Regions from separate parts of the Catenovulum sp. SX2 genome, predicted to be linked through region 1. Evidence: predicted binding sites of a transcription regulator. Region 1 holds the regulator's gene; each other region holds the start of a gene.
The links. Region 1 encodes sigma-54, which starts transcription at its own class of promoters, with help from an activator protein. Its sites were predicted from a motif close to GTTGGCACGNNNNTNGNNT; they were not measured.

Region 1 (7,484 bases):
AGGCGAAGATGATCTTGCATTAGGCAATATTGTTGGTTCAAACATCTTCAACGCATTAGCCGTATTGTGTATTCCAGCTATTATTGCACCTGGTGCGGTTGACCCAGCGGCTGTCACACGCGACTCGTTAATCATGATTGGCGTGACTGTATTACTGATACTAATGGCGGTTGGTTTAGGCAAAGGCCCGCGCAGTATAAACCGTGTGGAAGGCGGTGTGTTATTAGCATGTTTTATTGCATATCAGTATTTACTATTTGGCATGGCAAACGGGTAAGAGTTGAATGAATGCATTTGTAAACAGTGCGAAAAGAGTCATTGAAATTGAACAACAAGCTCTAGCACAGCTCAATAGTGACTTAGACGAAAACTTTGCATTAGCCTGTGAAACATTACTTAATTGCAGTGGCAAAATTGTCGTTACCGGTATAGGTAAATCAGGTCATGTTGGGCGAAAGATTGCAGCAACCCTAGCCAGCACAGGTTCGCCAGCATTTTTTGTTCACCCTGCTGAAGCCAGCCATGGCGATTTAGGCATGATCAGCAAACAAGATGTTGTGCTTGCACTATCTAATTCAGGCGAAAGCCAAGAATTAGTCACTATTTTACCCGTGATAAAACGCATAGGCGCTAAATTAATTTCCGTCACGGCCAACGCAAGTTCAAGCCTTGCACACTATTCAGACGTGCATATTTTGGTAAAAGTAAACCAAGAAGCTTGTCCACTTGGCCTAGCACCAACCGCAAGCACAACTGCCGCTTTAGTTATGGGTGATGCCTTGGCTGTCGCCTTGTTGGAAGCGCGCAAATTTACCGCAGAAGACTTTGCCGTTTCTCATCCACTTGGGAGTTTAGGTCGAAAACTCTTATTGCGTGTTGAAGCCTTAATGCATGCAGACGATCAACTGCCGATAGTCGCTGAAGATGTCACTATTGCCGAAGCTTTATTTGAAGTTTCACAAAAAAGTTTAGGTTTTGTCGCTATTATCAATCAAGCAGGTCAATTAAGCGGCATATATACAGATGGTGATTTACGCCGAACTTTAGATAAACGCATCGACATTCACAGCACTCAAATTAGTCAGGTGATGACCAAACATGCGGTTACAGTTACACCAAGTATGTTAGCAGCCGAAGCGCTGAAGTTAATGGAAGACAAAAAAATTAACGGTTTTGTTGTGGTTGATGACAATAACCGTCCAATCGGCGCAATAAACCTACATGACTTACTCAAAGCTAAGGTACTTTAATGTTATTTAACTCTATCTATGGACCAATCAAACAAGATATCGCTGACAAGTTTCAACAAACTAAACTGTTTATTTGCGATATTGACGGTGTATTTTCAGATGGCCATATTTATTTGGGCAATCAAGGTGAAGAGTTAAAAGCATTTCATACCCGCGATGGTTTTGGCATTAAAGCTATAATCAATGCAGGCATTCAAGTTGCCGTGATCACAGGGCGAAAATCTCAGATAGTTGAAAAGCGTATGAGCTCGTTAGGTATCCAGCACATTTATCAAGGACAAGAAGATAAACTTGCAGCCTATGCTATATTGAGTTAAAAAACAAGCTGGGTATCACAGATGAACAAATTGCATATATTGGTGATGACGTGCCTGATTTAACTGTGATGCAGCAAGTTGGTTTAGCAATCGCAGTGAACGATGCGCACCCAATTATTCAACAAATTTGCCATTATCAAACGCATGTCCGTGGTGGTTTTGGCGCTGTGCGTGAATCTTGCGATATTTTCTTACAAACGCGCGGCGTATTAGAGCAAGCGCAAGGTATGAGTGTATGAAGCGACTGCTGCTGTCAGTTTTAATTATAGTTGCGATCAGCCAATACTTTTGGCTGCAATGGAGTTCGCAACCACAAGAAATAGCAGCATTTGATCGTGTCGCATTACCCGATTACCAAATAACCGCATTAAATAGAACAGAATACGACCAAAGTGGTCAAATTCACAGCAAACTCAATGCACGTTCATTAGAACATTATCAAGAACTTGAATTTACCTATTTTCAGAATCCAAGATATATTTTATATTCGAGCGACCAGCAGCAGCACTGGATCATCAGTGCCAACGACAGTGTAATATACGACAATCGCCAACTAGAACTTGAAGGCAATGTTGCAGTTATGGCTAACAAACCAGACGATTGGTTTGATACACTGTATGTAAATAGGCTCAACATGGATTTAACCGCACAAACCATATCAACCAGTGCAAAAGTGACTGGTGTCGCCAACAAAATGACCTTTAGTGGCCAAGGTTTACGTGGAAATTTAAAAACCCAAGAGTTTGAACTCGTGGAGCAAGTACGGGCAGAATACTTTGTTAAACAATAAAATCATCACACTTTTTATCGGTAGTCTTATCTGTGCACCAAGTATTGCGCTAGAAGCAGACTTTAGCCAAAACATAGTCATAGATGCGAAAAAGCAACAGCTCGAAATAAAAACCAATACCTTAAGTTTTTCTGGCGACGTAGAAGTAAAACAGGGTTCGTTGCGTATGAAAGCAGATAGATTAGAAGTCATCAAAGCGGATGAAGACGACCCTGAAAGCCAAGACATTTTGCGAGCTATAGGTTTACCGGCTAGCTATAAACAAGTGTTAGACAGTGGTGAAACTCTGATAGCAACAGCGAAAAATATTCAATACAAAGTAAAAGACCGTATTTTAACCTTGTCTGGCAATGCCAATATCTCACAGCAAAATAGCCAGGTCAGTGGTGATGTTATCGAATATGACTTAGTCGCACAAAAACTTGTCGCTTCCGGCAATAATCAAAAAGGGCAAAAAGTCCGTACTGTGTTAACACCAAAAAGTGGTGACAATTAATGCCGAAGTTAATCGCAACCAACTTAGCTAAAGCCTATAAAAAACGCCAAGTGGTTAAAAATGTTTCTCTGCAGGTTGAATCCGGCAGCATAGTTGGTTTATTGGGGCCAAACGGCGCTGGTAAAACCACTACCTTCTACATGATAGTCGGATTAGTGGAAAATGACGCTGGGCAAATTCTATTAGACGACAAAGACATGACCTACTTTCCAATGCACGAAAGAGCCCGTGCAGGTGTTGGTTATTTACCACAAGAATCGTCTATATTTAGAAAGTTAACGGTCACACAAAATATTTATTCTATTTTAGAAATGCGACCTGAGCTTACCAAAAGCGAAAAACAAGCTAAACTTGAAGAGCTACTTGAAGAATTTCATATCACCCACATAAGAGATAGTCAGGGCATGGCATTATCCGGTGGTGAAAGAAGACGGGTAGAAATCGCCAGAGCGCTAGCGGCCGATCCAAAATTTATCTTATTGGACGAGCCATTTGCCGGGGTAGATCCTATATCCGTTATTGATATAAAAAGAATTATCACCCATCTTAGAGATAGGGGTTTAGGTGTACTAATAACAGACCATAATGTGCGTGAAACGCTCGATGTTTGTGAAAAAGCCTATATCGTTAGCCAAGGACAGTTAATTGCCTCTGGTGCACCCAACGATGTGCTGAATAACAAACAAGTACGTAACGTGTATTTAGGTGAACAATTTAAACTATAACGAATCGTCTAATTAATGAAACAAACTATTCAGTTAAAATTTGGTCAGCATTTAACTATGACCCCGCAGTTGCAACAAGCTATTCGATTGTTGCAATTGTCATCGCTTGATCTTCAGCAAGAGATCCAAGAAGCGCTTGATAGCAACCCTTTGTTGGAATCTGAAGAAAACCGCGAGGACTTCGAATCATTAGACGCGTTAAACGAAGCTAAACAACAAAAAGAAGAAAAAAACGGCAAAGATAATACCGAATCAAACGAAGATGCAGTGCCCGACAGCCGTGACGAACTATCACGCGAAGATATTCGCGAAGATTTAGCGACCGACAGCACTTGGGATGACCACTTTACCCAAGGTACTGGAACTGGCTCAGGTGGTGCAGCCCCTGACGATGATATGGTTTACCAAGGTGAAACCATAACGTCAATTCGTGACCATTTATTATGGCAAATGGATTTAACGCCATTTTCACCAGTCGACAGAGCTATCGCCATAGCCATTATTGATGCAGTCGACGACTCAGGTTATTTAACTGTTAGTGTTGAAGACATAATTGAAAGTTTAGGCATAGAAAGCGAAGAAATAGACGATTTAGTTGAAGTTGAAGAAGTAGAAGCAGTACTTAAACGCATTCAACTCTTTGATCCAGTTGGTGCTGCGGCCAGAGATACCAAAGAGTGTTTGCTCGTACAACTGAATCAATTTTCAGCAGATACGCCCTATTTAGCCGAAACCAAAAAAGTAATTAAAAATTATATCGAACTTTTAGGTAATAGAGACTACCGAACTTTAGCAAGGAAGACTAAACTAAAAGAAGACGAGCTAAAAGAAGTGATGAAACTCATCCACAGCTTAAACCCAAGACCGGGTAACGCTGTGGTTGCAGAAGAAGCTCAATATATAGTGCCAGATGTGGCAGTTAAAAAAATTAAAGACGATTGGATAGTTGAATTAAATCCAGACAGCATGCCAAAACTCAAGATAAATGCAGAATATGCAGCTATGAGTAAAACAGCACGCAATACGTCGGATTCACAATTTATCCGTTCGCATATGCAAGAAGCAAAATGGTTTATAAAAAGCCTTGAAAGTCGTAACGAAACTTTGTTAAAAGTAGCAAGGTGTATCGTAAAACAACAACAAGGTTTTTTTGAGTACGGTGATGAAGCCATGAAACCTATGGTGTTAAATGATGTTGCCGAAGAAGTTGAAATGCATGAGTCGACCATATCTAGGGTAACGACACAAAAATATATGCACACACCACGTGGTATATTTGAATTGAAATACTTCTTCTCAAGTCATGTCAGCACTGAAAATGGTGGGGAATGTTCATCAACCGCAATACGCGCTTTGATTAAAAAACTGATTTCTGCTGAAAATACAGCAAAACCGTTAAGTGATAGCAAGATTGCAGAATTGTTAGCGGATCAAGGTATTATGGTTGCTAGACGCACCATAGCTAAATACCGAGAGTCGTTGTCAATTCCGCCGTCAAACCAACGTAAGAGCCTTCTTTAGAAGGCATAAACCAAAAAAGGAAAGAGCCTATGCAAATCAATTTAACTGGTCGTCATGTTGATATTACTGACTCACTAAGAGATTACGTCGACAACAAGTTTGCAAAGCTTGAGCGTCATTTTGATCACATCAATAACGTGTATGTTATCCTCAACGTTGAAAAGCTAAATCAAGTAGCAGAAGCAACGCTGCATTTAAACGGTGGTGAAGTATTTGCCAACGCCGAGCATACGGATATGTATGCCGCAATAGATTCCTTGATAGACAAGCTGGATCGCCAAGTCATCAAGCATAAAGAGAAAATGAAACGCCATTAATGGACATTCAATCTTTTTTATCCAAAGACTGCACTGAATGTGCAGTCTCTGTTTCTAGCAAAAAACGAATTATTGAGCACATAGGTCAAATAGCTGCACAGCATATTAGCGAAATGACCGAACAAGAAATTACCGCAGCTTTGCTCAATCGAGAAAGATTAGGTAGTACAGGTATAGGTAATGGTATCGCCCTCCCTCATGGCCGCTTAGCCAATACAACTAAAGCGTTAGCCGTATTAATTACCACAGCAGAAGCTATTGATTATGACGCGATAGACAACCAGCCGGTTAATGTTTTTTTTGCTCTGTTGGTACCAGAAAACCAATGCAACGAACACTTAAAATCATTAGCAGCTGTTGCACAAAAACTTTCGGATAAAAGTATTTTAAAACGCTTAAGATCAGCGCAAACTAATCAGGAACTTTTTCAAGCTATTACGGAATAAACTATGTTACAACTTGTCATACTGTCAGGTCGTTCGGGTTCAGGTAAATCGACCGCACTTGATCAACTTGAAGATGCAGGTTTTTATTGTGTCGATAATATTCCAATTCAGTTATTGCCGTTTTTACCAGATGCATTAAAAGGCAAATATAGCCGTATCGCGCTTAACTTAGATATTCGTAACATATCCGACTGGCAACAAGATTTAAGCAACATCATTACCCAACTGAAAGGCGTCGCTGACGTTGTTGTTGTGTATATGGATTCAAGCAATCAAACTTTATTAAAACGTTATTCTGAAACACGCCGTGTTCACCCACTTTCTTTGATGCAAGCAGGATTAAGTTTAGAAGAAGCAATCGTTGAAGAAGGTGAACTGTTACGGCCAATTCGTGAAATGAGCGACTTGTTTATCGATACCAGCGAGCTGAGCATTCACGATTTAAATAAAATTATCACCAATAAAGTGTTAAACAAAAAAGCGGGTCATTTAAGGTTAGTCTTTCAGTCATTCGGTTTTAAATTTGGTATACCAACAGATGCAGACTACGTTTTTGATGCACGTTTTTTACCTAATCCACATTGGGACGAAAGTTTGCGGCCACTGACAGGTTTAGATAAACCAGTACAAGACTTTTTAAAACAACACGAAGAAGTACAAGCTTTTATCGACAAAATTTGCAGTTGTATTGAAGACTGGCTGCCGATGTTAGAACAAAACAATCGTAGTTATGTAACAGTGGCAATTGGCTGTACGGGTGGTAAACATAGGTCAGTTTATGTTACCGAAGCGATCGGCTGGTATTTTGCCTCACGCCACTCAGATGTAGCTATTGTGCACCGTGAGCAAAATAAACACGACAAATAATAATCCATAGGCAATTTAATCAGCTATATTGCCTGCTTCGCGGGCATCTCCCGCCCTGTTTGAGGTTTAACAAGTGCAACTCAGCAAAACACTGCTCATAAAAAACAAATTAGGTCTACACGCCCGCGCCGCAACCCAATTAGTTAAAGTTTCACAAGCTTATCCATGCGAAATTACCATTGAATGTGACGGTAAATCAGCTAACGCAAATAGCGTTATGGCGTTATTGATGCTAGCAGGCGCAACAGGCACAGAAGTCACAGTTAGTTGTAATGGTGAACAAGCCGAACAAGCGCTGCAAGCAGTCGAAGATTTAATTAACGCACGCTTTCACGAAGGTGAGTAAGTCTTTGTATTTTAAAGTGGCTTGCATCTAATACTTTAGTTAAACTATTGGTAATCATCAGCGCCCCAAATTTCGTTACTAATTTATCTTGGATTGGGGAATAAACTGCCAAGGAGCATTGCAGTTATATGCCTGAAGCATACGAGCAATCATTATCCAGCCAAACCTTGCATGAATTAACCGCGTCGTTAAACCGCGGCATGTTCGTGCATGTGCGTAATGCGCTGCATAATATGCCTGCTTGTGACGTGGCATTTATTTTAGAATCATCCCCAGTCAAATCGCGTATGGCGTTTTGGCAACTTATCGACTCTGAATTTCATGGTGAAATTCTCGAAGAGCTGAGTGAAGATGTAAGAAACAGTATCTTACGCCAAATGATGCCAGAAGCCGTTGCCGAAGCAACTGA
Region 2 (7,484 bases), 890 kb from region 1:
TATAATAACCAAAAGCTTTGTCCATTTGCCCTTGGGCTGCAACCAAGTCACCATTTAATACCAATACATTTGGATCTAGTTTAAACTGCAGTGCAGCTTGGGCCAACATGGCTTGCGCTTTATTGATTTGCAATTGACCAATATATAACTTGATCAGCTCATAATGTAACAAGGCTTGTTCTGGGGCTAAGCTAATAGCTTTTTTCAACGAGCGTTCAACTTTAAGTACATCTTTAAGCTGTTGCTGCAATTGACTTAATTGGAATAATTTCCGCGGTTGTTCTGCCCACATTCCAAATAAAATATCAGCTTGTTCACTCGCTTCAGCTGAGCGGCCTAACTGAGTTAATATTTGTGCACGCTGCCATAAATATTTTTCGTTCAGTCTATCTAGATCATTTAATCTATTCGTTTCTGACAAAGCACCTTCTAACCTACCTTGCCTAAGCAATACTTGCGCATATAACTCAGCTGCAAAAATATTTTGTCTTTCTAATACAGTAAGTTTTGCCAACATATCACTGGCTAATTGCAAATTACCCAATAAAAATTCGATTTCAGCTAACATCAAGGTCACTTGCCTATTGTCAGGTCGTTCAACAGTTAACTCAGCTAATAATTGTTGTGCTTGTTCTAACCGTCGTGATTTTTTATATACTTGAGCAAGGTTAAAACGTGCAGCAAAATGTTTTTGTTGCTGCAAGGTAATTTGCAATAAAACCACTTCTGCTTCAGTTAAACGATTTAATTTAACTAAACTTGCACCTTTAACAATTAAATAGTCCACTTGTTCAGGCTCAGTTTTTAATAAGTTTTCTGCACTGGCTAAAGCTTTGTCATAAGCGCCTGATTGCATAAATAATAAAGCTTGTGATAACTCCAATGCGGCGCCTTTTTGTTCACCGTCGGATAAACCACTTTTTTCAATCAGCTTAACCGCACTCTCGTGTTTGCCTCTAGCAATAAGCGCTTGGGCTGATAATAAGATAACTTGCTCACTTTCAGGGTGACGCGCTCTTAACTCATTGAGTAAAATATCCGCTCTGTAGTATTGACCGTCTTGCAAATACATATGTGCAAGCTTTAGCGCCAAAGCTAAATCGTTCAGCACATAGACTTCGTTTGACTGTAATAAATTAACTGCTTGTTCAAAATCACCTTGTTGATTATATAACTCCAATAACAGCTTCACTGCCTGTAAATCACCCGGAGCTTGTGCTATGTAAGAAGATAAATCACTGCGAGCTTGTTCATTGTTTCCTTGCGCAAAAGCAGTTAAGCCACGAATAAATAGTAAAGAAACTCTCTGTTTAAACTCCTCTTCTGGCACTAACGACATTCTCTCTAGCAAAGACTTTTGAACTTCACTAGCTTTGGTATTGTCATTCTGCTGGGCATAAATCCAGCTTTGTAATAACAAAGCTTCTGCATCAGTGGCACTCTGCTCTAGGATCTTTTCAACATAAGATTTGGCTTGCTCTAAGTCTCCTTGCTGGATATATACACCAGCAAGCGAGCGATAAATGACCACATCAGGGTTGACCGAAACTTTTAATGCCGTTTGGTATGCCGCCATAGCAGAATCTATATCTCGATCTATTTCAGCCAGTTTACCTTTAAGGTGCCAAGTCTTAGAATTAGCGCCATCCATTAACAAAGACTGCTGTATCAATTGTTTAGCAGCCACAAAGTCTTGTTGTTTAATTTTGTTCCAAGCCATACTGTTGAGGATGCGTGGATTATTCGGTTGCAATTGACGCGCTTTTTGGTAACTCAAATTTGCCGTGTCAAATTGCTTTAAATGCTCAAAAGCCACTGCTTGCAGCATTAACCAATCAAACATAGTATTATTGTTAAGCTTTTTCCCTTCACCTAAAGCAATCACCTCATAAAATTGACGATCTAATAATAATGCGGTCGACCAATCTTCAATAATTAAATTAATATCAGCCCCTGAATAGTAGGCCTTGTTGTACTCTTCAATCGCTTCTAAGTAATAGCCATTTTGCAACAATAACTTGGCATATAAAATTTTAGCTGGTAAGTGATTTTCATCTTGTTGCAGTGCATTTTTAATGTGAATGTATGCCGTATCAAAGTCTTGCTGATTAAACGACTGCAAAGCAGCTTCATAGTGATTATCTTCAGCTTCAACGATAAACGAGAGACAAGCGGTAAGTAACAAACAAACTCTTAGTTTCATAATAATAATTGGCGAGTTAAATTTCGGCTGATAAAACTATAACAAAAAAAAAGATGGCCTAAGCCATCTTTTTCAAGAATTTACAATGAATTTTAAATCGTAACTTTATGCGTTGCGTCTTCTACGAAGCATCAATCCAGCTATGCCCAATCCAAAAATAGCTAAACTAGCTGGCTCAGATACAGGTTGAGAAGGTCTTTGAGAAGGCGACGTACTTGCAGTTGCTTGCAAACCAGTTAGCTTAAATGCAGTATCGTCAGGACAATGACCACCGAATACACTTTGGTAAGCACCAACCAACCAGTATGTTGAAGTGGTTGCATTATTTAAAGAATAGTAACCATCAGAGCTAGAGATATCATAAACATTGCTATTGCCAGCGTTTATGAAATCAGTCCATACACCACCAGCCAGAGAAGGAGCAGATTCACCAAGAGATACTACAGTTACTTCAGCGCTATCACCATTTGTCCATCCCAAATCAATCGCAGATAAAGCAACAGATTCGCTAAATTCAACTAGCACAAAGTCATAATCAGTGCTCCAGCCATCATTATCGAATGCATGGCCAGGTCGGTCACTTGAACTCTCGTCATTATTAACCACACCCCAACCACTGCGACCCCATTTGTACAATTCACCTTGGGTTATTTCATCATCGTTAGTTACACCTGATTGGTTTTCAGAGGTATCCGCCCACGCAGTAAAAGTAGCTGTGATTTCTTTACCGCCTTGGCTATCACTAAAAGAAATCTCTGTGTATCCAACATCAGGGTTATATCGACCGCTACTACTAGTGTATTGGTCATCAATCATATCAAACGTATAAGTCTGTGTAGCAGCTTGCGCTGTAGCAACACTAGATAAAGCTAAAACCGAACCTAAAATAAATTTTTTCATTGTAAAATTCCTACTGTCTTACGTCAGGATAAAACGGTGAATTATTCTTGCTCATGCAGATAAGCATACTGGTCAGACTACAAGCAATTAACAAGCCAATACAAAAAACACATTTAAAATCAAATGGTAAAAACATTTTATTCTTTAAGGTTATATTGCGATGTAAAAAATGCTGACATGCTTATAAGGCATCAATAGGGTTATTGTACCTAAACTGATAACCCATCGCTTTAATTTTATCCACCTTAATATACTTTGCATGTCCTTCAGGTGTAACTGGCGGCAGAACAATCGCATCAGAATTATTAAATTCAAAACTATGCGTAGCGGCATGTTCGACAGCGGCTTGATAAAACTCGGCTTTGGTTATTTTTTCAGGTGTCGATAAATTCACGACCTTGGCGGTGATTTGCTGAGAGATCAAGTACGCCAAACCGTGCACAGCATCATCTTGATGGAGCATATTGGCATAACTGCGGTTTGATACTGACTGCATATGTTTTACAAATCTTGCAGGGTGGCGATCTGCACCAAACAAACCACCAAAACGAGCAATCACATACTGTTTTGGAAATAAAGTGCGCACAACATGTTCAGCTGCGAGTATCTTTTCAGCTTTAGTACTCCAAGCGGATGCATCACTTTCTTGCATATCTTTGTCAATTTCAGGATAAACAGCCGTTGACGAGACTAAGATCACTTGTTTCACCTTAGGTGAAATATGTTCGCATATAGCTTTAATATGTGCAGGGTAATAATCACCACCGCCACTACGAAACCCAGGAGGGATAGTAATAACAACGACATCAGCTTGGCCTAACTCAGCTAAATTGGCCGTGTCTGATTTAGCCACAACACCTAGAGCTAACTTAACTTTTTTTGCATCAATGCCATGCAACAGCAAATCGGCTAATCCATCTTCTGAAGATTTACTCACTTGAACTAGGTGACCATTCGCTGTTAACAGCATAGTCAATGGCAATCCAACCCAACCTGCTCCAATAATACTTATATTCATAGGGACACACTAACCGATTAATTTGAATTACTAACAACTATACCAATGACGAACACTTTTGCTTATAACTGATGTTTGAGTTTTTTTACTAAACGTTAAATAGTGCTCACTTTCAACATGCTGCTGAAACGCCATTTCATCAACAAACTGTTCGTATAAGAAAAAGTGCGTTGGGTTGTCGTGGCTTTGGCTCACATCAAATTGCACACAACCTTCTTCTTGATGCAATGAGGTTTCTGCATTTTCCAACACAGCATCCATAAAAGTTAACATGTGGCCAGGGTCGATTACGTACTCAACAGTGATAATATACATACAATGTCCATTTATAATGACTTCTATTACTAGGTATAGCAGTTTACAGGAAATTTAGATATGCCATCAGCCAAAATTGTTTTTGCCGATGCCGACTCAGTTGGTGCCGTCAACTTTAGTTCATTGCAACAACAAGGACAAACCATATTAGCCGACAAACTCTCTTTCAACGCTCAAGTACAAGATTACATCAAAGATGCTGACGTAATTATTTCAAACAAAGTGCAAATCGGACAAAAATTACTTGAACAAGCGAAAAATCTAAAACTAGTTTGTGTTGCCGCAACGGGTTATAACAATGTTGATTTAGCCGCCTGCCAGGCAAAACAAATAGCTGTATGTAATGTAAAAGATTATTCAACCATGGCAGTTGCACAACATACATTTGCTATGCTGTTAACTTGGTTAAACAAAGTTCCGCAATACCATCAAGCATCAACTAATGGCAGTTGGGCGCAAAGCAAACACTTTTGTTTGTTAGATTATCCAATTGCCGATTTAGCCGGTAAAACATTCGGCATTATTGGTTATGGCAATATAGGCCGAGCCGTTGCCAATATAGCCAAAGCTTTCTCTATGAATGTACTAATTGCAGAAAGGCCAAATAGCTCAGTTAGAGATGGGCGCAGCGCTTTTGAGCAAGTTATCCAACAAGCTGATATTTTATCTTTGCATAGCCCATTGACTGAAGATAACCAAAAGATGATAGATAAAAACCAGCTCGGGAAAATGAAGTCATCAGCAATTTTAATCAACACAGCTCGAGGTGGTTTGATCGATGAAGAAGCTTTGCTAAATGCGCTTAAGCAAAAACAGATTCAAGCCGCTTTGTTAGACGGTTTAACCCTTGAGCCACCAGCTGATAATCATATTTTATTAAATGCCAATTTGCCGAATTTATTAGTTACGCCACATGTGGCTTGGGCCAGCATAGATTCAAGGCAAAAATTGATAGATGAAATAGCCTTGAATATTCAGGCATTTTTTAATGGTGAATTTCGGAATAGATTGGATTGAATTAAAGAAAGTGTGAATTACAAAATAGATTAAATTGAACTTTGGAAATTGTGCTAACAAGCTAGGTTGAAGCGTAATTTTTTAAAAACGCTGTGCACCATCCGTGGTCGCTCTGGAAAAACATCCCTGTTTTTCAAAGTTTTAAAAAATTAGCATTCAACCTAGCTTTAATCAGCGATGACGTTGCGACGTATAATGTTCAGAACAGGCCACTACAACATACCAACAAGGTAGATGGGTATGTTTCGAACAAAACTTCACAAGATAGGGATATCTTGTGCGTTATAAAACCGCAATGGCAGCTTGGTAATCAGGCTCGTCTGCTGTTTCAGCAACTTGCTCTGAATGCAACACAGTGCCGTCAGCATCCACAACTACAACACTACGAGAATACAAACCAGCCAATGGGCCGTTAGCAAAAGTTAAACCATAATCCTGGCCAAATGTAGAACGGAAACCCGAACCTACAACTACATTTTCAATACCTTCAGCACCACAAAAACGCGCCATCGCAAAAGGTAAATCCATAGCAACACATAAAACAACAGTGTCAGTAAAACTTGCAGCTTGCTCGTTAAATTTACGTACAGAAGTTGCACAAGTTGGTGTATCAATTGAAGGGAAAATATTTAGCACAACTTTTTTGCCCGCCAAACTCGCTAAAGTCACTTCAGACAAGTCAGCTTTAACTAAAGAAAACTCGCCAGCTTTGCTGCCAACAGCAGGTAAAGTGCCAACAGTCTCAAACGGGTTGCCTTTTAATGTAACAGTTGCCATTTTTTCATTCCTATAAATAGTTTAAGTGAAGAATTCTTTTGCATCATACAAGCAAAATACGCTTTGTAGAATATGTAATATAGACACATTTGAACTAAGATTTAGTGAAAATCTGTGTTTAAGGATCACTCAATGGAAAAATATATATTGGCGATAGACCAAGGAACAACCAGTTCACGCGCTTTGGTTGTAAACAGTTTAGGCCAAGTTATTAGTACTGCCCAACAAGAGTTCCAACAGATTTACCCACAAAATGGCTGGGTTGAACATTCGCCAACCGATATTTGGCAAACAAGCTTAACTTGCTGCCAACAAGCTTTGGCTCAAGCAGCAGTTAAAGTTTCGGCTATCTCGATTTGTAACCAAAGAGAAACAACTGTTATTTGGGATAAAACAACTGGAGAGCCTGTCTACAATGCTATTGTTTGGCAAGATAGACGAACCGCCAGTTACTGCGATGAACTAAAACACCAAGGTTATGAAACCCAAATACAGCACAAAACAGGTTTAGTGCTCGATCCTTATTTTTCTGCGAGTAAAATCAATTGGCTGTTAAGTCATGTTCCACAAGCCAAACAATTAGCAGACCAAGGAAAGCTTGCATTTGGCACTATAGATAGTTATTTAATCTGGCAATTAACTCAAGGGCAAAGCCATTGTACAGATGTAACCAATGCCAGCCGCACCTCACTGCTCAACATTCACAACCTAAATTGGGATCAAGAGCTCTTGAGTTTGTTCGGCGTGCCAGCTTCGATATTACCAGAGGTAAAACAAAGTGCTGATGATTTTGGCATCTGCAACTTATTTAATTATCCAATACCTATTAGCGGTGTACTTGGTGATCAGCAAGCCGCTTTAGTTGGTCAAAACTGTTTTGAACTAGGCGAAGCCAAAAGTACCTATGGCACAGGTTGTTTTTTAATGTTGAATACAGGTAACAAACCTATTCAATCGAGTAATCAACTATTATCAACAATCGCTTATCAGATAAATGGCCAAACTACCTATGCTTTGGAAGGCAGTTCATTTATAGCAGGCGCCGCAGTGCAATGGTTAAGGGACGGCATTAAGTGTATTTCATCTGCCAAAGAAACCGAAAAAATAGCCCAATCAATAGCATATGATCATGGTGTATTTATTGTTCCTTCATTTACAGGATTAGGTGCACCCTATTGGCAAGCAAATGCGCGTGGTGCAATATTTGGTTTAACCCGAGATTCAACCAATGCAAATTTAATTGCCGCTAGTTTG
Region 3 (7,484 bases), 140 kb from region 1:
TAACGACTGCGCTTGATTACCTGGGTTGTTGAGTTTGTACAAAGATTGGATTTCTTTTAGATAAATCTCAACCGTTGCAGGCTCGAAGCCTGATAAACCGGTAAAACCATTAACTACGTGATTTTTCGATTTATTCTGAATAGCAGTCAATACCTGTTGTTTAAGTCCATCTTGGATCAGCAAATCAATGGCGATATTTTCATCATCTAGTTCAACAGCTGTGACCATAGACAAAACAGTCTCCGCGAGCTTTTCATCAAACAATTGTTGAAGTAAAAAGGTATACGCAGGTTTTATCATCCATTTGGGCAATTTAATCTTACCTAAATCACAATAGTCGAGTGACAGCATGTTTTTGCGTGTTTCCGACGGCAATAACATACAATGAAAATTAATATATTGGGTGGTATAAGGAGTGTTTATCTCAGTGGTCGCGACAAAATTAACACCTTGTTTAGATAAAAATGCGCGAGCTTTGGTTGAAGGCACAGTGTAAGAAACTATCGCCATCATGGCGTCAATATCTGATTGATGGAACTGGAAATATGCAGGCCCCACAGTATTATTGAGCTCTTTAGCTATACGCTGCAAAGACTGGCGCGCTTGTGAGACTCGCTCTGCCGATATTTGTTGTGTTTGGCTAACAAGCGGGCGATCTGCTCGAATTAAATACACAGACACGGCTATGCCAACTAAGCTTAGTATCAATAACCAAACAATTAATTTAAATAAATAACCTAGATACTTCATGGGTATGCGCTATATCCTGTATTAGCTTGTCCGCGTGTGGCGCTGTTATTCTTTTACTCTGGCTATATACTAGAAAATTCGAATAAACTTTGCACTTTATATCCGTAAATATTTTATAAATGAAAGATTTAATCAGCATATTTTTAACTTTTTTCCGTTTGGGCTGTATCGCATTTGGTGGTCCGGCAGCACATTTAGCTTTATTCAAACAGACCTTTGTTGATGAAAGGCGCTGGTTATCGGCAGATAGTTATGCCCAAATGATGGCTATCGCACAGTTTATGCCTGGTCCTGCCAGCAGCCAAGTTGGTATCTGTTTAGGCATGCATAGGGCCGGACAGTTAGGCGGTTTTGCCGCTTGGTTAGGTTTTACCCTGCCAACAGCCATTTTGTTAGTGTTAGCCGCGTTTGGATTAACTCAGTGGCAAACGGAAAATTTAACTGGTGTGATAACTGGCTTAAAACTAGCAACCGCCGCAATTGTTTTACATGCGTGTTATAGCATGACTAAACAGTTTTGTACCTCTAAGCTTACCTGGTTGTTATTAATCGCCAGCAGTTGTGTGATGATTTTATTCGATCACTTTTTGCTGCAATTTTTGGTGATTGTAGCAGCTGCACTATGTGCTATGTTTTTTGCCCCAGCACCTGAAAAATCAAATACGCCAGTGCAACTTGATATTTCGCGCACATTAGCAGTTAGTAGTTTATTACTGCTGTTGGCTTTGTTAGTAGTACTGCCCATTGTTAGCCAGAATAGTTCAAATTCATCGCTTATGCTGTTCGACAGCTTTTATCGAATTGGTGCCAGTGTATTTGGTGGTGGTCATGTGGTATTGCCTATGCTTGAAAATGAAGTTGTGGCAAATGGCTGGGTCAGTTTAGATGACTTCTTGGCTGGTTATGGTGTTACTCAAGCTATGCCTGGGCCTATTTTTACTTTTGCTGCTTTTTTAGGTGGCGTAAATCAATTAGATATACCCGTGTTAGTTGGCGCAGGCATATCGCTCATTGCAATATTTTTACCTTCTTTCTTATTAATTAACTGCTGTTTTTATTTTTGGCAAAACATAGCGGCTAATCAAGCTGTGCAAAAAGCTTTGCTCGGCATTAATGCCAGTGTTGTTGGTTTTTTAGTTGCCGCTTTTTACCAGCCTATTTTAACCAATGCGATAGATGAATATTGGCAAATTGCGCTGGTGCTAGCCTTGGCTGTAGTGTTGCAGCTAAAATGGTTACCCGCTTGGTTGTTGGTAGTCGCCAGCGGATTAATCACTGGCCTTTTGTTATAGACGTGGTTGGCAACTAGGGCAATAAGCGCTCGCTCTTTGCCCTATCACCATAGTTTCAATAATGCTGCCACAACTTTTACATTTTTCACCGCTGCGACCATACACCAGCAGTTCTTGAGCAAAATACCCAGGTTTACCATCTGCTTTAGCAAAATCTTTTAAGGTTGTGCCACCTTGTTTAATTGCACGTGCGAGCACAAGTTTAATTTCATCAACTAACTTAGCACATTGTGCTTGAGTTAGTTTATTCGCTGGGGTTTGTGGATGTATTGCCGATTTAAACAAGGATTCCGTGGCGTAAATATTACCTACACCCACAACCACTTTGTTATCCATAATGCAGTTTTTAATCGCTACCTGACGTTTTTGCGTCCATTTATACAGCTGCTGTTGATTAAAATCACCAGATAAAGGTTCAGGGCCTAACTTAGCCAACCAAAGATCAAGCTCGCTTTTTTCGTCAAACATGAGTACTGCACCAAATCGGCGCGGGTCGTTTAAACGCAATGCTTGACCTGTAGTCAAAACGATTTCGAAGTGATCATGTTTCTGTTTTGCTATGCTTTTATCAACAACACAAAGCTTGCCAGACATACCTAAATGTAACAGTACATAACTTTGCTCTATTTGCACAATTAGATATTTGGCTCGGCGGCTAACAGATTTGATAGTTAATCCGGCCAATGACTTAAGTTCATCTTTAATTGGCCAGCGTAACTGCTTGTGATAAATATTAATCTGGTGAATTTTTTGCCCTTGCAACATGGGGCCAACGCCCATACGGGTCACTTCTACTTCTGGTAATTCAGGCATAACTTAATCTTCTCAACCTACAATAACTGCGAGTATATCAAATCATTCACCTTGTTGGCGCCAACAAAAAACCACATAAAAGATAACATTTCAGCAACCTTGATAATTTTGGTGCAACCTTGGCACCAAGGTGGTGCCTGAGCTATTTTTAACCGCACCAAATATGCGCAACAAATTGTTAAACAGTTCACAGTTTATTTCAAGCCATTGTTTTAATTAAACTTTTAAACTTTGGCACAAGGATTGTAAGTAGGACAAAGCCATTTCAATAAACATACTTAGGAGCATATCGCTATGAAACTGGTAAGTGCGATCATCAAACCATTCAAACTGGATGACGTCCGTGAAGCCATTTCTGAAATCGGTATCGAAGGTTTAACTGTTACCGAAGTCAAAGGGTTTGGTCGTCAAAAAGGTCATACTGAATTATATCGTGGTGCGGAATATCAAGTAGATTTCCTACCTAAAGTTAAATTAGAAATTGCCACACAAGATGACAATGTTGAGCGCTTAATTGAAGCAATCAGCGGCGCAGCTAAAACTGGCAAAATCGGTGACGGTAAAATATTCGTTTACGACTTAGAACAATGTATTCGAATCCGTACTGGTGAAACTGGCGATTCAGCCATCTAATTATCCTTTTTTAATAAATTTTAAAACTATTTAGGAGACTACAATGGAAAACAACGTATTTCACTTGCAGTACGCAATGGATACTTTCTATTTCCTAGTCTGCGGTGCATTGGTAATGTGGATGGCCGCGGGTTTTGCAATGTTAGAAGCGGGTCTAGTACGCGCTAAAAACACAACTGAAATCTTGACTAAGAACGTCGCGTTATTTGCGATCTCTTGTATCATGTACTTAGTATCTGGTTACGCAATCATGTACGGCGGCGAATACTTCTTAACAGGTATTCAAGACGTAGACGTAGCAGCTACTTTAGGTGACTTCGCTGCACGTGAAGACGGTTTTGAAGGTGGATCAATTTACTCAGGTGCTTCTGATTTCTTCTTCCAAGTTGTTTTCGTAGCTACAGCAATGTCAATCGTTTCTGGTGCAGTTGCTGAGCGTATGAAGCTTTGGGCTTTCTTAGCTTTCGCAGTTGTTATGACTGGTTTCATCTACCCAATGGAAGGTAGCTGGACTTGGGGCGGTAACGAAGTATTCGGTATGTTCGGTTTAGGCGATTTCTCTGACTTCGCTGGTTCTGGTATCGTTCATATGGCGGGTGCTGCAGCAGCTTTAGCAGGTGTTTTACTTTTAGGTGCACGTAAAGGTAAATACACAGCTGACGGTCGCGTAAACGCAATCCCGGGTTGTAACTTACCAATGGCTACTTTAGGTACTTTCATCTTATGGATGGGCTGGTTCGGTTTCAACGGCGGTTCTGTTCTTAAATTAGGTGATATCGCAAACGCTAACTCAGTTGCAATGGTATTCTTAAATACTAACGCAGCAGCAGCTGGTGGTGTTGTAGCAGCATTAATTACAGCTCGTATCTTATTCAAGAAAGCTGATTTAACTATGGCATTAAACGGTGCATTAGCAGGTTTAGTTGCTATCACTGCAGAGCCTTCTACCCCTAGCGCATTAGAAGCAACTATCTTCGGTGCAATCGGTGGTGTATTAGTTGTATTCTCAATCATTGGTTTAGATAAACTTAAAATCGACGATCCAGTTGGTGCTATCTCTGTCCACGGTGTTGTAGGTTTATTAGGTTTATTATTAGTACCAGTTACAAATGACGGTGCTAACTTCGGTGACCAATTGTTCGGTGCAATCGTTATCTTTGTATGGGTATTTGCAGCATCATTCATTACTTGGATTATCATCAAAACAGTTATCGGTTTACGTGTAACTGAAGAAGAAGAGTATGAAGGTGTTGATATCGCTGAATGTGGTATCGAAGCTTACCCAGAGTTCACTAAGTCTGCTAAATAATTTAGCCCTTAGTTAGAATATCCTTACCCAATGTAAAAAGCCGCTGTAGGATACAGCGGCTTTTTTGTTTTTATGCAGCATAAAAAAGTTATTTTTTTACCCGTAAAAATGGGCTTTGTTTAAGCATAAAAATATAATTATCAACAACACTCTCTGCCATTTCCTCTAAGCTAAAAGCTTCAGGCATAAATAACCAGTTGTTCATCAATCCGGCAAAATAACCATGTTTAATTAACGCAGCTTTTTTAGTGTCTAAGTCTTGAGGTAATTGACCTTTATTGACCGCATTTTTTAAACCACGCTCAATTCTGTCAGTGCATTCACAAAAGGCTTGTTGCTGCCTTAGTTCTAGTTCAGGCACTGAGCCATTCATTTCAAATCTATGGAATAAGATAGTAAAAACCCGGCGCTTTTGTTCATCGTGAAACACATCTTTTAAAAACTTGATGGAAAATTCGCGCATCTTGTTCAAGGGATCAAATTCATTGTCGTCGGCAGGTTCTTCAGCTAATGCATCCAGTGGAGTACGTACACGCTCAACCATAGCCTCAAACAGATCAACCTTGTTTTTAAAATGCCAATAAATAGCCCCACGCGTCATACCACAGTGGTTAGCAACATCCATTAGCGTTGTTTGTGCATAACCTTTTGTATAAAAAACGTCTTCTGCGGCGTCCAATAATTGGTTACGGGTTGCCAGCGTTTCTTCTTTTGTTTTTCTAACCATAGTTGTACCACCCCTACTTTGTTCGCCTAGCCTAACTCAAAATCTGCACTATCTGCTAAGGTTATCTATATTAGCTGCAGCAATTGTTGGTCAACGAATCGAAAATAACGGTTGAAATTCTAACCAATTCCATTCTAGAATACAACAAACATACACGTATGAATGTTTATTTCATGAGGATATTATGCAGCTAAATTTAAAAGCTTTGATGTTAGTGCCAGGATTTATTTTGGCGTTAACGGCTTGCCAATCTGACGAACAGTCACAACAAGCACCTATGGCTATGCCACCGCAACAAGTTGACGCACTTGAGCTTATTAGCCAACAAGTTGAAATTGTTGAAGAATTGCCGGCGCGAGCAGTCGCTTTTAAAGTTGCAGAAGTAAGGCCTCAAGTAACAGGCATAGTGCAACAGCGAAATTTTGCAGAAGGTAGTTACGTAGAAGCCGGGCAAACTTTATATCAAATTGATGATGCGGTTTACCAAGCCAATTATCAAAGTGCTAAAGCTGAGCTTAGCCGTACCCTAGCCAACTTAACCACGGCACGTGCTGAGTTAAAGCGCTACCAAGCTTTAATTGCAGATAAAGCTGTTAGCCAACAAACCTTAGATCAAGCACAAGCCAATTACCAAGCACTTGAAGCGCAAGTCGCAATGAACAAAGCAACATTGCACAAAGCAAGTGTCGATTTGGCTTATACCAAAGTATTAGCGCCAATATCTGGGAAAATCAGTAAATCAAACATCACTGAAGGTGCATTAGTTAGCGCAGGCCAAACAGCAAGTTTAGCGACTATTACTCAGCTTGATCCTATTTATTTTGATATGGTGCAAGCAAGCTCTGAGCTAGGCAAACTTCAACAGCAAATCAACAGCGGAGAGTTGAATGCAAATGCCGCCAAAGCCGTATTGCAGTTAAACGGCCAACAACATATTGGTGAAATTTTATTTAACGAAGTTCAAGTTAACCCAACCACAGATACAGTGACAATTCGCAGTGAATTTGCCAACCCAGATAAGTCTTTATTGCCTGGCATGTTTGCCAATATTAAGTTAATTCAAGCGACAAGGGCAAACTCTATCTTAGTTCCGCAAAAGGCGATAATGATAGGCCGTAAAGGCCAAGCATCTGCTTATGTGGTTACCGCAGACAATAAAGTTGCAGTCAAGGCTGTCAGCATTGGTCGCTCATTTGCAGACAACTGGTTAGTTACCTCGGGATTAACAGCCGGTGACCAAGTAATTTTAACTGGCTTACAAAAAATTGCGCCGAATGCTCAAGTAAACCCAAGTATTACAACCCAGCAGGCAGAATAATTCATGGCTAAAACATTTATCGAACGTCCAATTCTCGCATGGGTAATTGCGATATTGATAATGCTCGCTGGGGTGTTATCTATACTGCAATTGCCGGTTGCTCAGTACCCAAATGTTGCACCACCATCTGTGTCAATAAATGCATCCTACCCTGGTGCATCTAGCCAAGTTGTACAAGACACAGTTGTCCAAGTAATTGAACAAAGCTTAACCGGTATAGATAACGTTGAATATATGAGCGCAAGCTCAGATTCGGCTGGTAATGCCAGTATCACCTTAACGTTTAAAGCAGGAACAGATCCAGATATAGCACAAGTTCAAGTGCAAAATAAATTGCAAAGAGCCACACCTTTATTACCACAAGTTGTGCAACAAAACGGTATAGCTGTGAGTAAGTCAACTTCTGGCTTTTTAATGGTATTAGGTTTTTATTCAACTGATGGCAGTATGGATAGAACAGATATTTCCGACTTTGTTGCAGCGAATATTCAAGACCAAATCAGCCGTGTGAGTGGGGTCGGCCAAGTTAACTTTTTCGGCTCACAATATGCAATGCGTATTTGGATCAACCCAGAAAAAATGACGCAATACGCGTTAACCACGGCGGATGTTGTCTCTGCTATTCGGGCACAAAATGCGCAA
Region 4 (7,484 bases), 250 kb from region 1:
TGGTGCAATTTTATCTGAAGATGCTTTATTTAATGATTGGGCTGGAGATGGTACGCCAACCATATGTTTTAGGCTGAAAAGTCAGCCGATAAAAAAAGAGCTGCAAGCACAAAGTATCTTCCCACTAAAACGATATGTTTTGATGTTAGTACGTACCTTTATGACAGCTGTTTCGCGAGAATATGTTCAAGCAAACCATTGGCATAGCACTATAATTGTTGATACGGGAAGTATTTCCCCGGTTGATTTTACCATTTCAAATGAACAAAAAGAGGAGTTGTTTAAAGCTGGATATTTAACCGCTTTGTCAATTATCCCCAAAAAATTAGTGCAGCCAGTCGCAAATTAGTGACGTTTGACTTGTGTTCAGTCAAGTTTTTTTACATTATAAAGGCATGTAGCGAAACCTAGAATGTAATGCTGTATAAAGTTATTGTTATTAAAGGTTTTTTGTTTTTTGGAATAGTATTTGCTTCTATAGTTTCATATAGAAGGTAGGCTGTTTTTAAACAACAAAGTTTTTAAGTTAGGTGAAATATGAAAACACTTTTTTCTGCCGTTAAAGTTATGGCTATGCTTGGCGCTTTAGTGAGTGGGCAAGCTCTAGCAACACCTATTGATATCGAATGGAACGGTACTGCATATCAAGGTGATGGTTCTGCTCCTACCCATTTAGAGGGTATTTCTGGAGTTGAAACATTTGAATTTGATGGTGATATCTCAGGAAACGCGATCGTTGATTTATTTTACGATGAAAGTGATTCGAGCGTTAGCGACACAGGTGACTATGGTTTTGGGACCAGCTGGGAAGGTTTATTTCCACAGCAACATGGCGATTGGTACTTGGAAGTTGATTTTTCTACATTAGCTTCAGGTAGTATTTGGCTTGAATTAAAGAGCAGTTGGTTTGCATTCGATTTTATATCTGGCGATACCTCGCTTTTGATTGACGAGAATTTGTTCTCTATGGATATCACTGAAGTTAATCTGTTAGCTGGTGATGGTGACGATTTCTTGTACTCCGGTGATGTTGCTAATTTGAATTTAGCTTTAGACCCTTTTGGTTTCGCGGGTAAAAAAGTGACTTTTGAGTTGTTTCAAGCTGCGTCAAATGATGGTGGGTCATCAGTTTATGAAGGCAACGCTTTGTTATCATTTAACGTGACAGAAGTACCTGAGCCAAGCACCATAGCTCTATTTTCTTTTGTATTGTTATTGTTAAACCGCGTTCGAATGAATAGAAAGTAACTTTCAACGATTTTGTAGGATTTAATTTTAAAACCTAAGCTATACTAAGTTGTATAGCTTGGGGAGAGAGAATTTATGAGGGCATTACGCAAACTAGCTGAAAAGCCGATAGTCGGACCTGTTGTAAAAGCAGCGATGCGTTATTTTGCCGATCGTGAGGTGGATTCTATATCATCTCACTTTTCACAATTTTTACAGCCGGTGTTGGCTTATTCTGACGAACTTAAACAAGACACCTATAAAGTTCGTTATAACGTGTATTGTGATGAACTCCACTTCTTAGAAGAAAACCAAATTGGTCTAGAGACAGATCATTTCGATAGTCATTCACTTCATTGTGCGATTAAACATAAGCAGACAAACGCCTATGCTGGCACAGTTAGATTGGTCTGCTCATCGAGTCCTAAAGAAAAATTGCCAATTGAAGAGTTTTGTCTTAACTCCATTAATGACGATGAAATTCACCCTAGTGATTTTAGCCGAGATAAAATTTGTGAAATTTCACGTTTAGCTATACCAGCTCAGTTCCGTCGTCGTAATGCCGATAAGTTTGCCGGTGCTGCGACAGGTGCGATTAATGAATCTTCGTATTCTGAAGATGAGTTACGTTGTTTCCCATTTATTGCTGTAGGTTTGTATATGTCTTGTGCGTCACTTGCACATCACTCTGGCATAAAACACTGTTTTGTGATGATGGAGCCTAGATTGGCTCGTAGCCTACGTTTTGTTGGGATTCCATTTAAACAAATTGGTCCAACGGTAGAATACCATGGGAAAAGAGCACCTTATTATATTAGTAATAAAATTTTAATGGACAGCTTAAGTCCTGGTTTCAAAAAATTGATGTATAAAATTGAGGATGATTTAGAAGGTCAGTTTTTGGCTGCTAGGAACGGCGGAGGCTTGAGGCACACGCCCTTGAATAAAGCGAGTCAAGCAAATAGCTTTGTCTCTACCTCTGGTGAGAGTCTGTTTAAGTTATAAATCATCAACTAATCTCAGGGTTTAACTGGAGTCATTACCTTGGGGTTAGTCGACACTTCCCTTCCATATTATCCATAAGCTTTATATATCCTTAATTCAAGGGTTATCTATGTTTGATTATATGAATGCTTTTTCGCGCAATATCGGTTGGTTAACCACTGCTGAACAAGCTCAATTAAAAAATAAAAGAGTAGCAACCGCTGGTGCCGGCGGAGTTGGCAGCGAACACATAGTAACGCTTGCTCGTTTAGGTATCGGAAAATTTAATATCTCTGATTTTGATGAATACGAGGTGCATAACTTCAACCGCCAAGCGGGCGCATTTATGTCAACCGTAGGGCAACCTAAAGTGGAAGTGATGGAAAAAATCGCTTTAGATATCAATCCTGAGTTAGAAATCAAATCCTTTCCTCAAGGTATTAACCAAGACAATGTCGACGAATTTCTACAAGATGTCGATGTATATGTCGACAGCTTAGACTATTTTGCGCTGCAGGCGAGAAAGTTGGTTTATAAAAAATGCTTAGAAAAAAATATTCCAGTTGTTGTGGCTGCGCCAATTGGTATGGGCACTGCGTTATTATGTTTCACTGAAGATAGCATGAATTACGAGGAGTATTTTAGGTTTGAAGACTGTAAAACAGAAAATGAACAATTGGTTAAGTTCCTGATTGGTTTAAGTCCTTCATTGATTCAGCGTAGTTATTTAGTTGACCCATCAACCAGTGATTTTATTGCGAAAAAAGCGCCATCTTTACCTATGGGTGTTAAGTTGTGTGGCGGTGCCGCGGCTTCTTATGTGCTAAAAATACTCTTAGGCAGGGGGGATTTAGTCAAAGCGCCTTGGGGATTACATTTTGATGCCTATAAAAACAAAATGGTCAAAACTTGGCGCCCTTGGGGAAATCGCAATCCTATCCAACGTATTATGTTCGCAATTGCAAAAAAAGTGGTTTTAAAAAAATAACAAACAAAGGACAGCTCAATGCAAACGGCGATACCTGAACGCATTAAAAGTATTCTCGATCTAGCTCGCTGGGCGCCTAGCCCGGATAATCTGCAGCCGTGGAAATTTCGCGTTGTAAATATCAATCAATTTGAAGTGCATAGTAAAGATGCGTCAGATTGGATGGTCTACGACAAAAATGGCCATGTAACTTGGTTAGCGCTCGGTTTTTTATTTGAAACTATCGATATTGCAGCTGCTGAAGTGGGTTGTAGGGTCGAATATCAACACTTGCCTAGTGATGATACACAAACTAAAGTGTTTTTGTTGACTCTAGTAGAAGACACTAGTATTCAACCATCACCTTTATTTAAGCAAATCAAATCACGTACTGTACAACGGCAGGCTATGGGGACTAAGCCTTTATCGGCAGCAGAAAAAGAACAGATCAAATCTGCTTTGCCTGATGAGTTTGAATTAGATTGGGTTGAAGGGGCTGGCAATAAATTTAAACTAGGGAAATTACTCTTTGGTTGTGCGCACACTCGCTACATAATGCACGATGGTTTTAAAGTTCACTCAAAAGTAATTGATTGGCGCAAAGGTTTCGAAAAGCTCAGCCCAACAAAAATTCCGATCAAATCATTAGGTGTTGACGCTGTGACAACTGCATTAACCAAATGGGTGTTAAGCGGCAGCTGGAAAAAATTTCATATTATTGAAAAGTATTTTTTAGGCACTTTATGGGCAAGGTTAATGATGGAGCTTCGTACCTCGATGTGCTCGAACGCTCATTTTATGTTACGTAAAAAGCAACCTGCCAAAAGCCTAGAAGATTTTATTTTGTCAGGCCGCGCTGTAATGCGTATTTGGTTAACCACAGATTCGCTTGGTTTGGGTTTTCAACCAGAACATACGCCAATTATGTTTGCGGAATATTTTCGCGATGGTATAGATTTCACCGAAAACGAAAAAGATAATCGTGCGATCAAAAACGCAACTAAAATGGATGCTTACTTCAAATCACTATATGGTGAAAAGAAAGTTGAGCAGATTATATACATTGCTAGATTAGGAAGAAGCAAACCACCACAAGCACGCTCGGTAAGAAAGGAACTGCAGGATTTGATGTTATAGTCGGTGGTGCTGCACTAAGTTATCCATTACGACTACTAAAACAAAAAAACCAGAGTACAAGACTCTGGTTTTTATTTTTTAGCTTAACTTGAAGTATGAATTAAGCTTGTTTTCTGCGGCGTAAGCCAACTAAAGCTAATAAACCAGCACCGAATACTGCTAGGCTTGCAGGCTCAGGAACAACACCTACTTCAGCGATACTGAAGTCAGCAGAAGGGTTACCAGATAATACTGCGAAGATACCAGTTACAGCAGAGAAATCAGCGTCACCAACGAAATCATCGAAAGATAACTTGATAGTACCAGGAGCTGTAAAGCCAGCAGCAGAAGTTTCGCCTTTAGACCAGCCAGAAGCTAGGTTTTCAATAGCTGAAGTATCGATGTCAGTACCGAAGTCATATAAATCAGCGAAGAAAGCGTTAGTTGACGCAGCATCAGCGAAAATCTCAGTGTTTGAAATAACATACAAGTCTAATTCAAAGCTAGTGTCGATGCTTAAAATGTCAAAGTAGAAAGAAGCATAGCTGCTAAGGTCTAACAAAGTGCTAGGATCATTGATGTCAGCAAATGGGTTAGTGTAGAACAAGCCCATAGTACCAGTTACACCATCATCATTGTTGAATACTAATTTGCCGTCACCAACAGAGAAGCCAGTTGAGCCTGTAGCAGACACAGGACCTACTGCATCTGAACCACCAGTTTGCACAACAGTTGCTGTTACAACACCATGAGGGCTAACTTCAGTGTCTTGAGCATAAGAAGTGCTGCCTTGAGCGTCAGAGTACAAATAGCCATCGTTAGTACCTAAAGCACCAGCATATGAACCATTGTAACCATCAAAAGAGTCTAAAACCATTTCGCCAGCATTTGCTGAAGCAATACCTGCAACTGTTAAAGCCGCTGCTGCTATAGTTTGTTTGAAATTGAACATAATCGTTTCCTTCTGTTTAAAACTGGTTATTGAGTTATTTGTTAATCAATCTGAATCTAGTAAAGCATTAGGCGTGCCAATGTTTAAAAGTGTATATTTATCAGTGTTTTATGATTTGTGTGTTTAGGCGCGAATTATGCAGTGTAAATATTTCTGACTCTAGTTGATGTTTATGTTGAAAGGTATGCACCTAAGTCAGAGTTAGTGGCTCTTGAAGCTGCGTTCTTCTGCGTGAGTGGGTAGGTGTTTCAGGTATTGCTATGGCAGAGGGGGGATAAGTAGGTGAAATAAAAAAAACCAGAGCACAAGACTCTGGTTTTTATTTTTTAGCTTAACTTGAAGTATGAATTAAGCTTGTTTTCTGCGGCGTAAGCCAACTAAAGCTAATAAACCAGCACCGAATACTGCTAGGCTTGCAGGCTCAGGAACAACACCTACTTCAGCGATACTGAAGTCAGCAGAAGGGTTACCAGATAATACTGCGAAGATACCAGTTACAGCAGAGAAATCAGCGTCACCAACGAAATCATCGAAAGATAACTTGATAGTACCAGGCGCTGTGAAGCCAGCAGCAGACGTTTCGCCTTTAGACCAGCCAGAAGCTAGGTTTTCAATAGCAGAAGTATCGATGTCAGTACCGAAGTCATATAAATCAGCGAAGAAAGCGTTAGTTGACGCAGCATCAGCGAAAATCTCAGTGTTAGAGATTACATATAGGTCTAATTCAAAGCTAGTGTCGATGCTTAAGATATCGAAGTAGAAAGAAGCATAGCTGCTAAGGTCTAACAAAGTGCTAGGATCATTGATGTCAGCAAATGGGTTAGTGTAGAACAAGCCCATAGTACCAGTTACACCATCATCATTGTTGAATACTAATTTGCCGTCACCAACAGAGAAGCCAGTTGAGCCTGTAGCAGACACAGGACCTACTGCATCTGAACCACCAGTTTGCACAACAGTTGCTGTTACAACACCATGAGGGCTAACTTCAGTGTCTTGAGCATAAGAAGTGCTGCCTTGAGCGTCAGAGTACAAATAGCCATCGTTAGTACCTAAAGCACCAGCATATGAACCATTGTAACCATCAAAAGAGTCTAAAACCATTTCGCCAGCATTTGCTGAAGCAATACCTGCAACTGTTAAAGCCGCTGCTGCTATAGTTTGTTTGAAATTGAACATAATCGTTTCCTTCTGTTTAAAACTGGTTATTGAGTTATTTGTTAATCAATCTGAATCTAGTAAAGCATTAGGCGTGCCAATGTTTAAAAATATTTATTTATCAATACTTTGCGATTTGTGTGTTTAGGCGCGAATTATGCAGTGTAAATATTTCTGACTCTAGTTGATGTTTATGTTGAAAGGTATGCACCTAAATCAGAGTTAGTGGCTCTTGAAGCTGCGTTCTTTTGCGTGAGCGGGTAGGGGTTTCAAATATTGCTATGGCAGAGGGGGGATAAGTAGGTGAAATAAAAAAACCAGAGTACAAGACTCTGGTTTTTATTTTTTTAGCTTAACTTAAAGTATGAATTAAGCTTGTTTTCTGCGGCGTAAGCCAACTAAAGCTAATAAACCAGCACCGAATACAGCTAGGCTTGCAGGCTCAGGCACAACACCTACTTCAGCTACACTGAAATCAGCAGAAGGATCACCAGTCAAGACGGCGAAGATGGCTGTTACAGCAGAGAAATCAGCATCACCCACAAAATCATCAAAAGCTAATTTTAGAGTGCCAGGCGCTGTAAAGCCAGAAGCTGAAGTTTCTCCTTTAGACCAACCAGAACCTAAACTTTCAATCGCACCTGTGTCGATATTTGTGCCCGAATCGTATAGGTCATCAAAGAAAGCGGCTGTTGCTAAACCATCAGCGAATATATCTGTATTAGAAATAACATACAAATCTAATTCAAAGCTGGTATCTATACTGAGAATATCAAAATAAAAAGCGGTATAGGCGCTAATATCTAAAAGTGTATTTGGGTCGTTGATGTCAGCGAAAGGGTTGGTATAAAACAAACCTAAAGTACCAGTTACACCATCATCATTATTAAATACAAGTTTACCATCACCAACAGAAAATCCAGTAGCGCCAGTTGCTGCAACAGGGCCAACAGCATCTTGACCACCTGATTGCACTACGGTTGCCGCTACAGTGCCGTGTGGGCTAACTTCATAGTCTTGAGCAAAAGTAGTGCTGCCTTGTGCATCCGCATACAAGTAGCCATCATTTGCACCTAATGC

Region 2: a site for sigma-54 is predicted at 3,185-3,203, ahead of xdp1 (exosortase-dependent surface protein XDP1). Genes of this name have one in related genera too.
Region 3: a site for sigma-54 is predicted at 3,086-3,104, ahead of glnK (P-II family nitrogen regulator). Genes of this name have one in related genera too.
Region 4: a site for sigma-54 is predicted at 5,309-5,327, ahead of ACMZOO_RS11370 (PEP-CTERM sorting domain-containing protein). Genes of this name have one in related genera too.

Annotation. Positions count from the first base shown of each region.
Region 1 is NZ_CP182493.1:2,464,634-2,472,117, reverse strand. It holds gene ACMZOO_RS10370 (calcium/sodium antiporter) at 1-277, shown strand, start outside; gene ACMZOO_RS10365 (KpsF/GutQ family sugar-phosphate isomerase) at 285-1,250, shown strand; partial or broken gene kdsC (3-deoxy-manno-octulosonate-8-phosphatase KdsC) at 1,250-1,806, shown strand; gene lptC (LPS export ABC transporter periplasmic protein LptC) at 1,803-2,357, shown strand; gene lptA (lipopolysaccharide transport periplasmic protein LptA) at 2,344-2,853, shown strand; gene lptB (LPS export ABC transporter ATP-binding protein) at 2,853-3,578, shown strand; gene ACMZOO_RS10340 (RNA polymerase factor sigma-54) at 3,594-5,099, shown strand; gene hpf (ribosome hibernation promoting factor) at 5,129-5,416, shown strand; gene ptsN (PTS IIA-like nitrogen regulatory protein PtsN) at 5,416-5,862, shown strand; gene rapZ (RNase adapter RapZ) at 5,866-6,729, shown strand; gene ACMZOO_RS10320 (HPr family phosphocarrier protein) at 6,803-7,075, shown strand; gene mgtE (magnesium transporter) at 7,204-7,484, shown strand, end outside.
Region 2 is NZ_CP182493.1:1,577,324-1,584,807, forward strand. It holds gene prsT (XrtA/PEP-CTERM system TPR-repeat protein PrsT) at 1-2,203, opposite strand, end outside; gene xdp1 (exosortase-dependent surface protein XDP1) at 2,309-3,103, opposite strand; gene ACMZOO_RS06625 (NAD(P)H-binding protein) at 3,285-4,121, opposite strand; gene ACMZOO_RS06630 (putative quinol monooxygenase) at 4,152-4,436, opposite strand; gene ACMZOO_RS06635 (D-2-hydroxyacid dehydrogenase) at 4,497-5,453, shown strand; gene tpx (thiol peroxidase) at 5,736-6,230, opposite strand; gene glpK (glycerol kinase GlpK) at 6,363-7,484, shown strand, end outside.
Region 3 is NZ_CP182493.1:2,322,726-2,330,209, reverse strand. It holds gene ACMZOO_RS09725 (hypothetical protein) at 1-750, opposite strand, end outside; gene chrA (chromate efflux transporter) at 870-2,042, shown strand; gene mutM (bifunctional DNA-formamidopyrimidine glycosylase/DNA-(apurinic or apyrimidinic site) lyase) at 2,037-2,855, opposite strand; gene glnK (P-II family nitrogen regulator) at 3,150-3,488, shown strand; gene ACMZOO_RS09705 (ammonium transporter) at 3,532-4,797, shown strand; gene ACMZOO_RS09700 (TetR family transcriptional regulator) at 4,886-5,524, opposite strand; gene ACMZOO_RS09695 (efflux RND transporter periplasmic adaptor subunit) at 5,709-6,842, shown strand; gene ACMZOO_RS09690 (efflux RND transporter permease subunit) at 6,846-7,484, shown strand, end outside.
Region 4 is NZ_CP182493.1:2,716,649-2,724,132, forward strand. It holds gene ACMZOO_RS11345 (patatin-like phospholipase family protein) at 1-349, shown strand, start outside; gene ACMZOO_RS11350 (PEP-CTERM sorting domain-containing protein) at 538-1,248, shown strand; gene ACMZOO_RS11355 (PEP-CTERM/exosortase system-associated acyltransferase) at 1,324-2,232, shown strand; gene ACMZOO_RS11360 (ThiF family adenylyltransferase) at 2,342-3,199, shown strand; gene ACMZOO_RS11365 (hypothetical protein) at 3,218-4,315, shown strand; gene ACMZOO_RS11370 (PEP-CTERM sorting domain-containing protein) at 4,416-5,246, opposite strand; gene ACMZOO_RS11375 (PEP-CTERM sorting domain-containing protein) at 5,595-6,425, opposite strand; gene ACMZOO_RS11380 (PEP-CTERM sorting domain-containing protein) at 6,774-7,484, opposite strand, start outside.